Regions from separate parts of the Micromonospora sp. NPDC048835 genome, predicted to be linked through region 1. Evidence: predicted binding sites of a transcription regulator. Region 1 holds the regulator's gene; each other region holds the start of a gene.
The links. The regulator HrcA, encoded in region 1, represses chaperone genes, less so after heat shock. The targets are predictions, from matches to a motif close to GGTTNGCACNCTCNNNNNGAGNGTGCNAACC.
Positions count from the first base shown of each region.

Region 2: the regulator HrcA is predicted to act here: its motif matches at 939-969, upstream of groES (co-chaperone GroES).
Region 3: the regulator HrcA is predicted to act here: its motif matches at 2,238-2,268, upstream of groL (chaperonin GroEL).

Region 1 covers NZ_JBEZGM010000037.1:12,191-17,362, reverse strand. The annotation lists gene AB0C15_RS29170 (enoyl-CoA hydratase-related protein) at 1-106, opposite strand, end outside; gene hemW (radical SAM family heme chaperone HemW) at 126-1,349, shown strand; gene AB0C15_RS29160 (DUF4870 domain-containing protein) at 1,405-2,031, opposite strand; gene hrcA (heat-inducible transcriptional repressor HrcA) at 2,257-3,279, shown strand; gene dnaJ (molecular chaperone DnaJ) at 3,355-4,500, shown strand; gene AB0C15_RS29145 (16S rRNA (uracil(1498)-N(3))-methyltransferase) at 4,502-5,172, shown strand, end outside.
Region 2 covers NZ_JBEZGM010000034.1:18-5,189, reverse strand. The annotation lists gene AB0C15_RS28435 (methyltransferase domain-containing protein) at 1-843, opposite strand, end outside; gene groES (co-chaperone GroES) at 1,103-1,417, shown strand; gene groL (chaperonin GroEL) at 1,488-3,128, shown strand; gene AB0C15_RS28420 (molybdopterin-dependent oxidoreductase) at 3,263-4,966, shown strand.
Region 3 covers NZ_JBEZGM010000008.1:66,960-72,131, reverse strand. The annotation lists gene AB0C15_RS12060 (GNAT family N-acetyltransferase) at 1-393, opposite strand, end outside; gene AB0C15_RS12055 (cold-shock protein) at 719-922, shown strand; gene AB0C15_RS12050 (hypothetical protein) at 1,018-2,190, shown strand; gene groL (chaperonin GroEL) at 2,463-4,085, shown strand; gene AB0C15_RS12040 (hypothetical protein) at 4,142-4,390, opposite strand; gene AB0C15_RS12035 (GNAT family N-acetyltransferase) at 4,468-5,172, opposite strand, start outside.

The sequences.
Region 1 (5,172 bases):
TCATCAGGCCGGTGGAGAGCGCGTTGCGGTTGTGCGGGCTGTCCAGGGTGAGGGTGGTCACCCCACGGGCCGTGGCGACCCGCACGAGGACGTCGGGAGAGGTCATGCCGGGCACACTAGTGGCCATGCCCGGCGTCCTTCCAGATGGTGAGACCGTCCCCGTCGACGGATCGTTGCCCGCCACCGCCACCGCAGCGGTCGGCGCGCGCGGCTTCGGCGTGTACGTGCACGTGCCGTTCTGCGCCAGTCGCTGCGGATACTGCGACTTCAACACCTACACGGCAGCCGAACTGGGCGGTGGTGCGAGCCGCGAGGGGTACGCCGACACCGTCCTGGCCGAGCTGGCGCTCGCCGCCCGGGTGCTCGGCGACACCCCGCCGCCCCGGGTCGACACCGTCTTCGTCGGCGGCGGCACGCCCACCCTGCTCCCCGCCGACGACCTGGCCCGCATCCTCGACGGCATCGACCGCACCTGGGGGCTGGCCGCCGACGCCGAGGTGACCACCGAGGCCAACCCGGAGTCGGTCACCCCGGAATCGTTGAAGCTGCTGCGGGCCGCCGGCTACACCCGGATCTCGCTGGGCATGCAGTCCGCCTCCCCGGGGGTCCTGGCGATCCTGGACCGCAAGCACAGCGCCGGCCGGGCCACCGCCGCCGCCCTGGAGGCGCACGACGCCGGGTTCGAGCACGTCAACCTGGACCTGATCTACGGCACCCCGGGGGAGCGGGCCGGGGATTTCGCCGCCTCGCTGGAGCAGGTCGTCGCCGCCGGGGTCGACCACGTCAGCGCGTACGCCCTGATCGTCGAGGACGGCACCCGGCTCGCCGCCCGGATGCGGCGCGGCGAGCTGGCGTACCCCAGTGACGACGTGGCCGCGGACCGTTACCTGGCCGCGGAGGCCGCGCTCGACGCGGCTGGCCTCTCCTGGTACGAGGTCTCCAACTGGGCCCGCACCGACGAGGCCCGGTGCCGGCACAACCTGCTCTACTGGACCGGCGCGGACTGGTGGGGGCTGGGGCCGGGGGCGCACAGCCACGTCGGCGGGGTGCGCTGGTGGAACGTCAAGCACCCCTCGGCGTACGCCAAGCGGTTGGCCGCCGGCGAGTCCCCTGGCCTGGCCCGGGAGGTGCTCACGGTCGACGAGGCGCACATGGAGGACGTGATGCTCCGGCTGCGCCTGGCCAGCGGTCTCCCGCTTGCGGTGCTCGACGGCACCGGCCGGGCCGGCGCCGAGCGGGCGTTGGCCGACGGTCTGCTGGCCGCCGACGAGTACGCCGCCGGCAGGGCGGTGCTCACCCTGCGCGGGCGGCTGCTCGCCGACGCGGTCGTGCGCGACCTGCTGCCGTGAGTGGTTGGGTCGAGCTGCGGCGAATCGGGCCGGCCGGGGGAGCGGCCGGCCCGCTTCACTTGATGAAGGTGGCGGTCATCGGGTAGCGGTACGGGGTGCCCTCGTTGGCCTTCATGCCGGCGATGATCCCGAACAGGATCTGGATCACCACGACGGCGATGCTGGGCAGGAAGAGCAGGCACCAGCTCACGAAGAGCAGCACGAACGCGATGATCGACCAGAGGATCTGGAAGTTCAGGGCGGCGAGCGCGTGGGCCCGGACGGTCGGCGACTGCTGGCCGCGGGCCAGGTAGGCGATCAGCGGGGCGACGAAGCCCAGCGGACCGAAGCTGACAAGCGCGCCGAGCGCTCCGCCGAAGTGCGCGACCAGGGCCCAGGTCTTGTCCTCGTTGTTGGCGTAACCGCCGCCGGGGCCGCCGTAGGCGCCACCGGGCGGGTAACCGCCGGGTGGCGGATAGCCACCGGGCGGAGGGTAGCCGCCTGCCGGAGGGTAGCCGCCCGACGGCGGTTGGTCACCGGTGGGCGGCGGATAGCCACCGGCCGGAGGATAGCCGGCCGGGCCGGGAGCCCCGGACAGTGGTGCGGTGGGTGGCTCGGCCGACGGGTACGGGCCCGGGGACGTGGGCTCCGGCGGGTAGTTGCCGGGGTCGCCCGACCCGGGAGGGCGAGGAGGTTCAGTCATGGATGTCACGGTAGGGGCCGGTGGCAACGGCGCACCAGAGCGACACCGCCGGGCAGTGCGGGACGATCGGACGATCGGGGTGGCGCGGGCCGCACCGACGGGTGGTCGTTGATCATCGCGTCGGCGGGACTGCCGACGTAGACTGGCACTCGTTACAGTCGAGTGCCAGGACGGCCCGGCCGGCCCGCAGCGCCGGCGGCCGACGTGCGACAGGAGGTGCGGAGGATGGGTCTCGACGACCGGAAACTCGCCGTGCTCCGCGCCATCGTCGAGGACTACGTCTCCACCCAGGAGCCGGTCGGCAGCAAGGCGCTCGTCGAGCGGCACCAGCTCGGGGTCTCCCCGGCCACGGTCCGCAACGACATGGCCGTGCTGGAGGAGGAGGGCTACATCCGGCAGCCGCACACGAGTGCCGGCCGGGTGCCCACCGACCGCGGCTACCGCCTCTTCGTCGACAGGTTGTCCCGGGTCAAGCCGCTCAGCCCGGCCGAGCGGCGGGCCATCGAGCGGTTCCTGGTCGGCGCGGTCGACCTCGACGACGTGGTGCACCGCACGGTGCGACTGCTCGCCCAGCTGACCCGGCAGGTCGCCGTCGTGCAATATCCGTCGCTGGCCCGCTCCTCGGTGCGTCACCTGGAGCTGGTGCCGATCTCCACCACCCGGCTGATGCTCGTCATGATCGCCGACACCGGGCGGGTGGAGCAGCGACTCGTGGAACTGCCCGGGCCGGTGCCCGCCGACGACGTCACCGACCTGCGCCGACTGATCAACGAGAAGCTCACCAACGCCCGGCTCTCCGAGACGCCACCACTGGTGCAGGCGCTTGTCGAGGAAGTGCCGCCCGGGCTGCGTCCGACCATGACGACGCTCGCCAGCGTCCTGCTGGAGACGCTCGTCGAGCGGCACGAGGAGCGCATCGCGCTGGCCGGCACCGCGAACCTCACCCGGGGCGGCCTGCTCGACTTCCAGGGCTCACTGCGGCCGATCCTCGAGGCTCTGGAGGAGGAGGTCGTGCTGCTCAAGCTCATCGGTGAGACCGAGCCGAGCACGACCCGGGTGCTGATCGGCGACGAGAACGAATTCGACAACCTGCGCGCCGCCTCGGTGGTCAGCACCGGGTACGGCCCGGGCACCACCATCCTGGGCGGCCTGGGGGTGCTGGGGCCCACCCGGATGGACTACCCCGGCAACATCGCCACGGTGCGCGCCGTGGCACGCTACGTGGGCGAGTTGCTGGCCCAGAACTGATTGGTCAGGGCCGATGCGGCCGGCTGCGGCCGCCGACCGGCGCAACGCGAGACGAACATGAGGACACGGAACGCAGTGGCCAGGGACTACTACGGCATTCTCGGTGTGAGCCGGGAAGCCTCCGATGACGAGATCAAGCGCGCCTACCGCAAGCTGGCACGCCAGTTCCACCCGGACGTCAATCCGGACCCGGAGGCTCAGGAGAAGTTCAAGGACATCAACGCCGCGTACGAGGTCCTCTCGGACGACCGGAAGCGGCAGATCGTCGACCTGGGTGGCGACCCGCTCGCCCCGGGGGGCGGCGGCGCTGGTGGCCCGGGCGGCCCCGGGGGCGCCGGCCCGTTCGTCGGCTTCCAGGACATCATGGACGCGTTCTTCGGCGGTGCGGGCGGTGGTGCCCGTGGCCCACGGCCGCGTACCCGCCCGGGCGCCGACGCGATCCTGCGCCTCGAACTCGACCTGCACGAGACGGCGTTCGGGGTCGAGGCCCCGATCACCGTCGACACGGCGGTGCTCTGCACCACCTGCTCCGGTGCCGGCACCGCCGCCGGCACGCACCTGGCGACCTGCGAGGCGTGCGGCGGCCGGGGCGAGGTGCAGTCGGTGCAGCGCACCTTCCTCGGCCAGGTGGTCTCCGCCCGGCCGTGCACCGTGTGCCAGGGCTACGGCACCACCATCCCGCACCCCTGCCCCACCTGCGCCGGCGACGGCCGGGTGCGCACCCGCCGCTCGCTGACGGTCAAGATCCCGGCCGGCGTCGAGGACGGCATGCGGATCCGGCTGGCCCAGCAGGGCGAGGTGGGCCCCGGTGGGGGCACCGCCGGCGACCTCTACGTGGAGATCCACGAGCGCCCGCACGACGTCTACTCCCGCAAGGGCGACGACCTGCACTGCCGGGTCACCGTGCCGATGACGGCGGCGGCGCTGGGCACCAGGCTGACCATCAAGACGCTGGACAGCGAGGAGACCGTCGACGTCAAGGCCGGCACCCAGCCGGCCAGCACGCTGCGACTGCGCGCCCGGGGTGTGCCCCACCTGCGCGGCACCGGCCGCGGCGACCTCTACGTGCACCTGGACGTGCGGACGCCGACCAAGCTCGACCCGGACCAGGAGAAGATGCTGCGCGACTTCGCCAAGACCCGTGGTGAGGAGGTCGCCGAGTTATCCAAGCAGGGCGGCTTCTTCTCCCGGATGCGCGACGCGTTCAACGGGCACGCCTGAGGTGTCCGCACCGCTGTTCCTGGTCGAGACGCTGCCCACCGACGACGCGCTGACCCTGGCGGGCCCGGAGGGGCACCACGCGGCCACCGTGCAGCGGCTGCGCGTCGGCGAGGAGTTGCTGCTCGCCGACGGTCGGGGCGGCACGGCCGCCGCCGTGGTCACCGCCGTCGGCCGGGGCAGCCTGGAGGTCACCATCACCTCCCGGGGGTACGCGGACGCGCCGGTCCCCCGGATCGTCGTGGTGCAGGGCATCGCCAAGGGTGACCGGGGTGAGCTGGCCGTGCAGGCGATGACCGAGGTCGGGGTGGACGAGATCGTGCCCTGGGCGGCGTCGCGTTCGGTGACCCAGTGGCGCGGCGACCGGGGCGTACGCGCCCGGGACAAGTGGGTGGCCACCGCCCGGGAGGCGGCCAAGCAGGCCCGCCGGCCGTGGCTGCCGGTGGTGGCCGGCTCGCCCGACGAGTCCACCGCCACGGTGGCCCGTCGGATCGCCGGTGCCGCCGCCGCGTTCGTGCTGCACGAGGAGGCCGAGGACCGGCTCACCACCGCCGAGCTGCCGACCGTCGGCGAGATCGTGCTGGTGGTCGGCCCGGAGGGGGGCATCGCCCCGGCCGAGGTGACCGCGTTCGTCGAGGCCGGCGGGCGACCCGTCCGCCTCGGGCCGGCCGTGCT
Region 2 (5,172 bases), on a different contig from region 1:
GTCCGGGTCGTACAGGTAGCGGCGTGGCGGCCCGACCGGCGCCTCGGCGGCACCCGAGCCGGTGAGCTGATGGCTGCCCTGCTGGCGGTAGAGGGTGGCCCGGCGGGGCACCTCCGCCAGGTCGCCGCACCAGAGCGCGGCCTCGACCAGGTCGCCGTCCACGCCGACCCACTCGGCTTCCGCGCCGGCCGGAATGAGCGCGTGGTCCAGGCCCGGCGCCACCTTCACGACGGTGCGCGGCACCCGCTCGGCCAACCCGGTGACGAAGTCCCACGGTGGTGAGTAGGCGCGCGGGTCGAAGATCCGTCGCCCGGTGCCGGTCGCGCGGCGGGCCGGATCGCAGAAGACCCCGTCGACACCTGACACGTCGAACCCGGTCGCGTCGCCGCACTCGACGGTGAACAGCGCGGCCAGGCCGGCCGCCTCGGCGTTGGCGGCGGCCATCGCCGCGGTCACCGGGTCGGCCTCCACGCCGTACACCCGGATGCCGGCGCGGGCGGCGGCCAGCGCGTCCGCCCCGAGCCCGCACCCGAGGTCGGCCAGGGTGTGGACGCCGGCCGCCGACAACCGGGCGGCGCGACGGTCGGCGACCACCCGGCGGGTGGCCTGCTCCAGACCGGGGCGGGTGAGGAACATCGCAGCGGCGGCCGGGCCGAACTTGCCGACCGCCCGGTGCCGCAGCTCGGCCTGGGTGAGCGCCGCCGCGGCAAGCGTCGGCGGCACCCCGGCCGCGCGTAACGCCGACGCCGCAGCCAGTGGATCACCACCGGCCAGCCCGGCCGCCGCCGCGAGCGCGGCCGACCCCTCGGGGGTACGCAGCGCCGCCAGCTGATCGAGATCCACCCGGCCATTGTCCCGTCCGGCTCGGAAAACTTGGCTGGCGGGGCGCGACGCGCTGGCACTCTCCTTGACGGAGTGCTAGCCACGGAATAACCTGCGATTAGCACTCTCACCCTGAGGGTGCCAGCTTCCGGGTCTCGCGACCCGGGTGCGCACGCCAGGCGGACCGGCACCCGCGACGACGGCACCGCCCGGTGGCATGAGGCAGATTGACGCTGGTCAGCCCCGCTGGCCAGCAACGAAACCAGTACCCCAGGAGGGTATGCCCGTGACTACCGCGACCAAGGTTGCGATCAAGCCGCTCGAGGACCGCATCGTGGTCCAGGCGAACGAGGCTGAGACCACCACGGCGTCGGGCATCGTGATCCCCGACACCGCCAAGGAGAAGCCGCAGGAGGGCACCGTCCTCGCTGTGGGCCCGGGGCGCGTCGACGACAACGGCAACCGGGTTCCGGTTGACGTGCAGGTCGGCGACACCGTCCTTTACTCGAAGTACGGCGGCACCGAGGTCAAGTACGCCGGCGAGGAGTACCTGGTGCTCTCCGCCCGCGACGTCCTCGCGGTCATCGAGAAGTAAGCAACCGATCAGTTCCAGTGCCCCGGTCCGGCTCGCCGGGCCGGGGCACTGGCGCTTCGAAGGGACATTAATGGCGAAGATCCTGAGCTTCTCGGACGACGCCCGACACCTGCTTGAGCACGGTGTCAACGCCCTCGCGGACGCGGTCAAGGTCACCCTCGGCCCGCGCGGGCGCAACGTCGTCCTGGACAAGAAATTCGGTGCGCCGACGATCACCAACGATGGTGTGACCATCGCCAAGGAGATCGAGCTCACCAACCCGTACGAGAACCTCGGCGCGCAGCTCGTCAAGGAGGTGGCGACCAAGACCAACGACGTCGCCGGCGACGGGACCACCACCGCGACCGTGCTGGCCCAGGCGATGGTCCGCGAGGGTCTGCGCAACGTGACCGCCGGGACCAACCCGGCCGGCCTCAAGCGGGGCATCGACGCGGCGGCCGTCAAGGTCTCCGAGGCGCTGCTCGGCAAGGCCGCCGAGGTCACCAGCAAGGAGTCGATCGCGAACGTGGCGACGATCTCCGCACAGGACTCCACAATCGGCGACCTGATCGCCGAGGCGATGGAGCGGGTCGGCCGCGACGGTGTCATCACCGTCGAGGAGGGCTCGATGCTCACCACCGAACTGGACGTGACCGAGGGTCTCCAGTTCGACAAGGGCTTCATCTCGCCGAACTTCGTCACCGACCTGGAGGGCCAGGAGTCCGTCCTCGAGGACGCGTACATCCTGGTCACCACCCAGAAGATCTCGGCGATCGAGGAGCTGCTGCCGCTGCTGGAGAAGGTCCTGCAGAACAGCAAGCCCCTGCTGATCATCGCCGAGGACGTGGACGGCCAGGCGCTCTCCACCCTGGTGGTCAACTCGCTGCGCAAGACCCTCAAGGTCTGCGCGGTCAAGGCCCCGGGCTTCGGTGACCGGCGCAAGGCCATGCTCCAGGACATCGCGATCTCCACCGGCGCCGAGCTGGTCGCCCCGGAGCTGGGCTACAAGCTCGACCAGGTCGGCCTGGAGGTGCTCGGCACCGCCCGGCGCGTCGTGGTCGACAAGGAGAACACCACGATCGTCGACGGCGGCGGCCAGAAGTCCGACGTCGCCGACCGGGTGGCCCAGATCCGCAAGGAGATCGAGGCCTCCGACTCCGACTGGGACCGGGAGAAGCTGGCCGAGCGGCTGGCGAAGCTCTCCGGTGGCATCGCCGTCATCAAGGCCGGCGCCGCCACCGAGGTCGAGATGAAGGAGCGCAAGCACCGCATCGAGGACGCCATCGCGGCGACCAAGGCCGCGGTCGAGGAGGGCACTGTCCCCGGCGGCGGCGCCGCCCTGGTGCAGATCCTCTCCGTGCTCGACGACGACCTGGGCTTCACCGGTGACGAGAAGGTGGGTGTCTCGGTCGTCCGCAAGGCGCTCGTCGAGCCGCTGCGCTGGATCGCCCAGAACGCCGGTCACGACGGCTACGTCGTGACCCAGAAGGTCGCCGACCTCAAGTGGGGCAACGGCCTCGACGCCGCCAAGGGCGAGTACGTCGACCTGGTCAAGGCCGGCATCATCGACCCGGTGAAGGTGACCCGCAACGCGGTCACCAACGCCGCCTCGATCGCCGGTCTGCTGCTCACCACGGAGAGCCTCGTGGTGGAGAAGCCGGAGCAGGCCGAGCCGGCCGCCGGCGGCGGGCACGGCCACGGTCACGGCCACCAGCACGGCCCGGGCTTCTGATCCGGTAGCAACACCCGTTCCGGGGCGCACCGCCGTCAGGCGGTGCGCCCCGGCTCGTTCCTGCGGGCTGCCAGGTCATTACCGAACGCTGACGTTGTTGGCGACCGGGCGAGATGATCGCGCACACTGGGCCGATGAGCACCACGTCACGGCGGTACGCCGCGCTGGCCGGAATCACCGCCGCCGCCGTCGCGATCGGCATCGCCGAACCGGTCGCGGTGTTGACCGGCCCCCGGTCTGCGCCCCTGGTCGCGGTCGGCGGGGTGATCGTCGACGCCGTCCCCGAGCCGCTGAAGCAGTTCGCCATCGACCTCTTCGGCACCGCCGACAAGATCGCCCTGCTGGTCGGCACGGCCGCGCTGCTGGCAGGCTTCGCCGCGCTCCTCGGCGTACTGGCGATCCGCCGACTGGCCGTCGGGCTGGCCGGCATCGGCGCGTTCGGCGCCATCGGCGTTGCCGCCGCGTTGACCCGCTCCGGCGCCGACCTCGCCGACGCACTGCCCTCCCTTGTCGGCGCCGGCCTCGGCGCCCTGGTGCTCTGGCTGTTCATCGCCGGGCCGTTCGAGCTGAACCCCTGGTCCTGGTCACCGCCCACACCGCCGGCTGGCCCCGGGTCGCCTGCTGGTCCCGGGTCGCCTGCTGGTCCCGGGTCGCCTGCTGGTCCCAGGTCGCCGGGGCAGTCGGTGCCGGTGTCTCCGGCGGGGCCGGTGCCGGTGACCCCGGCCGGACCGACGGCGGCGATCGAGTCGAGCGGGCCTGACGAGGTGGACCCGGAGTCGCGGCGGCGGTTCCTCACCGGCAGCGGAGCGCTGCTCGGCACGGCCGTGGTAGCCGGCCTCGGCGGGCGCTGGCTGGCAGGTCGGCGCGGCGTGTCCGCAGCCCGCGACGCGATACGCCTGCCCGCGCCGGTCGCTCCCGCACCGGCCGTGCCGGCGGGCGCGGACCTCAAGCTCGCCCAACTCGCGCCGTACGTCAGCCCGAACTTCGGGTTCTACCGCATCGACACCGCGCTGGTGGTGCCGCAGGTCGACCCGGACACCTGGCGGCTGCGGATCCACGGGCGGGTCGGCAAGGAACGCACCTACAGCTACGCCGAACTCCTGGCCCGACCGCTCGTCGAGCGGTACGTCACGCTGGCCTGCGTCTCCAACGAGGTGGGCGGTGACCTGATCGGCAACGCCCGCTGGCTCGGCGTACCCCTGCGGGAACTGCTCGACGAGGTCGACCCTGACGACGACGCCGACCAGGTCGTCGGTCGGTCGGTGGACGGCTGGACCTGCGGCACCCCCACCGCCGCGCTGCGCGACGGACGAGACGCACTGCTGGCCGTCGGGATGAACGGTGAGCCACTACCGGTCGAGCACGGCTTCCCGGTCCGAATGGTGGTGCCGGGCCTCTACGGCTACGTGTCAGCCTGCAAGTGGGTGACCGAACTTGAGCTGACCCGGTTCGCCGACTTCGACGCGTACTGGATCCCGCGCGGCTGGTCCCGCGAAGGACCAATCAAGACCCAGTCGCGGATCGACACACCCCGCAGGCGCAACCGGCTGACCGCCGGGCCGGTGACCGTCGCTGGCGTGGCGTGGGCGCAACACCGCGGCATCAGCCGAGTCGAGGTACGCGTCGACGGCGGCCCGTGGCAGCAGGCCGCGCTGGCCCCGAGCGTGTCGGTGGACACCTGGGTGCAGTGGTCCTGGCGCTGGGACGCCACGCCGGGCGAGCACCGGCTCCAGGTCCGAGCAACGGATGCGACAGGCGAAACCCAGACCGAACGTACGCAGGACGTCGTCCCGGACGGCGCCACCGGCTGGCATACGGTCCCCGTCAACGTCCGCTGACCCACGTCACGGCGTCGCCGCTTCGCGGGTGGGTGGGTCGTGTCCGTGGCCTGCCTTGGGGCCTGCGCGACTGTCCTCCGAATCGAAGGACCGGCGGACAGACCTTTGGTACCCCGGACCGTGCCCGCAGATCTTGGACAGTTTCCGTTCTGTGCGGACGGTAAGTGTCCAAGATCTGTAGGTGCGGTGCGGTGCGGTGCGGTGCG
Region 3 (5,172 bases), on a different contig from region 1:
CTCCGGGCGGCCACAGGCTCGGGACCAGGCGGCCACCCCGTCGATCAGTTCGCCGAGTAGTCCGCTGCCGCGCCAGGTCGGCGTGACGTACACGGCGTAGATGACGGTCAGCCCGGGTTCGTTCGGCGCGGTCGTGCCACCGGCGTGCCCGACCAGCCGGCCACCCGGGTCGGCGACGAACTGCGCGTTGCGGGAACCGGCCGAGGTGTACGCGACGCGGGCGGCGTACTCGTTGTGTGATCGGGCCGCCGCATCCGCCAGGGTCTCCAGGAAGGCCAACGGCGCGTCGGCGAGCATCTCCAGGCGCAGCGCCCGCATCCGGGCGGCGTCCTCCGGGCGGACCCGACGGATCTCCGCGAGCCGCAGGGCCGACGGGCCCATGTCGGTGGTCATGTCCGCATGCCTACCACAGCGGATGGTCATCGTTTCGAGAGCTGGGCCGCAGCGCCGTCAGCTCGGCTGCGCCAGGCGGTCCACGTTCCATTCGCAATGACGCGCGCGAATTCGGTGGATCGGAAACCCAACCCGATCACTGTGGTCGAGACGCCCCGAAGTGTGTCCGATTTGTGGCCGTGCGCGGCCGTCACTCCTCGTGTAGCGTGCGATTTCGGTCACCTATGTCAATGGCGGTCATCGATCGCTGAGTCGGTGGTCGGTGGTGCCCGGCCCTGCCGTGCACCGGGTCAGGCAACGCCGCGCAGAGTGAGGGAAGTGCACCGTGGCACAGGGCTCCGTGAAGTGGTTCAACGCTGAAAAGGGCTACGGCTTCATCGCCGTCGACGGCGGTCAGGACGTGTTCGTCCACTTCTCCGCGATCGAGATGGACGGTTACAAGGCGCTGGACGACGGTCAGCGGGTCGAGTTCGAGATCGCCCAGGGCCAGAAGGGGCCGCAGGCCGAGCACGTGCGCGTCATCGGCTGAGCTTCCTGGCCGATCGGCCCCGCGAGTCGGGGCTGCGGCAGGGGCGTGCAGCCGGGAAGATCGTGAACCGTTCCAGCCGATGCCGAGGAGCGTTCATGAACGACCAGCCGCCCCCGCCCTCTCCCTCCCCCGGGTCGGGGGAGCCGGACCCGTCCGGCTCTTCCTCGCCCGCCGGCAACCCAGGCCAGGCCGGTCCGCCGTCGGGCTGGGGTCCGGTTACGCCTCAGGTCGGCCCGCCGCCCGGCCACGCCGGCCCGCAGTCGGGCTGGGATCCCGCGAAGGATGCCTGGGGTACGGCCCCGCCGCCGCAGGGCTGGGCCGTCCCGCCCACCGGGGGTTACCCGCCCGGGTCGGGACCCTACGGCGGGCAACCGTGGTATCCGGGGCAGCCGGTCGGCTGGTACCCGCCGGGTTACGGGTTCGACCCGAACGACGCCCTGGTCACTGCGCCCGGCGCCGGCCTCGGCGCGTGGTTCAACCGCTGCGGCGGAGCGCTGCGTCGAGGGTGGCGGCAGTTGGTGCCGATCATGCTGCTCACCCAGGTGCTGCCTGCGGCGGTGCTCTCGGTGCTCTCGCTCGGGCTGGACCCGTCCGCGGAGTGGGCCGCCCAGTCCGGGTCCAATCCCACTCCCGTGCTGCCGGACAACTTCGCCGTCGAGGTGCTGAGCCTGCTGGTCGTGCTCGTCGGCGGCAGCGTGGTGGTCGGGTTGGTGCAGGCCGTCGGGTGGGCGTCCGGCACCTGGGTGATCACCCGGCAGGCCGCCGGTCAGCCGGCCAGCCTGGAGTCGGCGCTGCGCTACGGCCTGCGGCGGGCACTCGGGCTGTGGGGTTGGACGCTGCTGGTCAGCCTGCTGATCGGCGTCGGCATCTGCTTCTGCGTGCTGCCGGGCGTCTACCTGGCCTTCGCACTGAGCATGGCCGGCCCGGTCTACCTCTTCGAACGCCACAACCCGATCGGTCGATCGTTCCGGATGTTCCACGACCGGCTCGGTCTGCTGCTCGGGCGGGTGGCCCTGGTGGCCCTGGCGGTGATCGTCGGCACCCTGATCCCCGGTGGCCTGGAGGGGGTGGGCACCTCCGCGTTCGGTACGGATCCGTTCGCCTCGGCGGGCACCGCGGTCGGGGCGGTGGTGGTGATCGGGATCACCGCCGTGCTGGCTCTGCCGGCCCACCTCGCGCAGTTGATCGGCCTGCTGGTGACGTACGCCGAGCAGCGCGCCCATGAGGCGCCGGTGAACACCGCCGGGCTGGCTGCGGAACTCGGCTGAGCGGCGGCATCGTGCTTGCACTCGGCAGGGGAGAGTGCTAAACAAGTCATTGGCACTCGCATACCGTGAGTGCCAATGGTCGGGACGGTGGGGCCAGGTTGCACCGGCGTGGAGACGCCGGGGCGGCACATGGCCGGTCGTCGCGGGCTATCCGGCCCGGCCGAAGGACGTCGTCGTCGCCAGGTGGCGACGTCCCAAGGTGCGTACACCAGGCGGCCCATCCGGGGCACACATCTCGGGTGGCCCGTGAGTGTCCAGGAGGACAACGCCGTATGGCCAAGATGATCGCGTTCGACGAAGAGGCGCGCCGCGGCCTCGAGCGGGGCATGAACCAGCTCGCCGACGCCGTAAAGGTGACCCTCGGCCCCAAGGGCCGCAACGTCGTGCTCGAGAAGAAGTGGGGTGCCCCCACCATCACCAACGATGGTGTGAGCATCGCCAAGGAGATCGAGCTCGAGGACCCGTACGAGAAGATCGGCGCTGAGCTGGTCAAGGAGGTCGCCAAGAAGACCGACGACGTTGCCGGTGACGGCACGACGACGGCGACCGTCCTGGCCCAGGCCCTGGTTCGCGAGGGCCTGCGCAACGTGGCCGCCGGTGCCAACCCGATGGCCCTGAAGCGGGGCATCGAGGCTGCGGTCGCGAGCGTCTCGGAGGAGCTGTCGAAGCTCGCCAAGGACGTCGAGACCAAGGAGCAGATCGCCTCCACCGCCTCCATCTCCGCTGGCGACAGCACCGTCGGCGAGATCATCGCCGAGGCGATGGACAAGGTCGGCAAGGAAGGCGTCATCACCGTCGAGGAGAGCAACACCTTCGGGCTGGAGCTGGAGCTCACCGAGGGTATGCGCTTCGACAAGGGCTACATCTCGGCGTACTTCATGACCGACCCGGAGCGTATGGAGGCCGTCTTCGACGACCCGTACATCCTGATCGCGAACAGCAAGATCTCGTCGGTGAAGGACCTGCTCCCGATCCTGGAGAAGGTCATGCAGTCGGGCAAGCCGCTGCTGATCATCGCCGAGGACCTGGAGGGCGAGGCCCTCGCCACCCTGGTGGTCAACAAGGTCCGTGGCACCTTCAAGTCGGTCGCCGTCAAGGCGCCGGGCTTCGGTGACCGCCGCAAGGCCATGCTGACCGACATCGCCATCCTCGCCGGTGGCCAGGTCATCAGCGAGGAGGTCGGCCTCAAGCTCGACGCCGCCAGCGTCGACATGCTGGGCCGCGCCCGCAAGGTCGTCGTGACCAAGGACGAGACCACCATCGTCGACGGTGCCGGTGACGCCGAGCAGATCCAGGGCCGGGTGAACCAGATCCGGGCCGAGATCGACAAGAGCGACTCCGACTACGACCGGGAGAAGCTGCAGGAGCGGCTGGCCAAGCTGGCCGGCGGCGTTGCGGTCATCAAGGTCGGCGCGGCCACCGAGGTCGAGCTCAAGGAGCGCAAGCACCGCATCGAGGACGCCGTTCGCAACGCGAAGGCCGCCGTCGAGGAGGGCATCGTCCCGGGTGGTGGCGTCGCGCTGGTGCAGGCCGGCAAGACCGCCTTCGACAAGCTCGACCTGGTCGGCGACGAGGCGACCGGTGCGAACATCGTCAAGGTCGCGCTGGACGCCCCGCTGCGGCAGATCGCCGTCAACGCCGGCCTCGAGGGCGGCGTCGTGGTGGAGAAGGTCCGCAACATCGAGGCCGGCCACGGCCTCAACGCCGCCAACGGCGAGTACGTCGACCTGCTGGCCGCGGGCATCATCGACCCGGCCAAGGTGACGCGCTCGGCGCTGCAGAACGCCGCTTCCATCGCGGCGCTCTTCCTCACCACCGAGGCTGTTGTCGCGGACAAGCCGGAGAAGACCCCGGCTGCCCCGGCTGGCCCGGGTGGCGGGGACATGGACTTCTGAGTCCAGTTCCGACACCGAACGGGGCGGGCCGCTGACGCGGTCCGCCCCGTTCGTCGTCAGGTGGGTAGTGGGCGCTGGTTGCGCCGTTTCTGGGCCCGGTCGTACGGCGGCAGCAGTTGGATCGGCGCGTCCACCATCTCCTGCGGCTCGTCGGCCACCGACGACTCACCGTCGGTGGTCATCTCGGCCAGTTGCTCGGCGTCGCCGTAGTCGAGTCGGTCGAACGGCAGTTGGCCGGGGAGTTCACCTACCGGTTTCCAGGTGATCGGCCGGCCGTCCTCGGTCTGGTTCTCATCCGTGGTCATGGCTGCCTCCTCTACCGAAACGGTAGGGGGCGACGATTGCCGATGCGGGCGAATGGATCTACGTCCCGTTTGCCCGGTTACGCCGTCGGCAGGGTCCGCCGGTACAGGAAGAAGACCCGTTCGATCCACGCGCCCGCACTGCCCGAATAGAACGGCACCGGCCCCACCCAGCCGATCTGTGCCCGATCCAGTCCCGCCGTCCGCTGGTCGCGCAGGCAGCGCCGCAACAGCACCCCGCCGATGCCCGACCCCTCGGCGGCCGGCGCGGTGCCCATCGGCCCGAACCAGCTCGGCCGGGACGACCCGTACGCGGCGAAGCCGAGCAGCTCACCGTCCCGCTCCGCCAGGTGGCAACCGGCGTCGGCGCGCCCCACCGACCCGGCCAACTCGCCATCCCAGGTGCCGCCGAAGGTGGACCGTGCGAACGCCGTCAGCGCCGGCAGGTCCGCCGGCTCCGCACGTCGTACGGTGACGCCCTGGTCGGCCAGCCGCCGCTCGGTCGCCTCGGTGGACCGCAGCGCCGGCGACCCGTCGTACGACAGGTCGGCGGTCATGTTCCAGGCGGTCCGGTCCTGCCGGTAGCCGAGCGCGAGGGCGGCGCAGATCGCCGGCGTGTAGCGGACGTCGATGCCCGGCCACGCGTAGTACGGCGGATTTCCGGCCAGCAGCACCTCGGTCGCCCCGCGCTCGGCGAGCACCCGCTCGGCCCGCGACAGCAGCGTCCGGCCGACGCCCCGACGCCGCTGGTCCGGGAGGACCGCGACCAGGTCCACGTGCCCGAT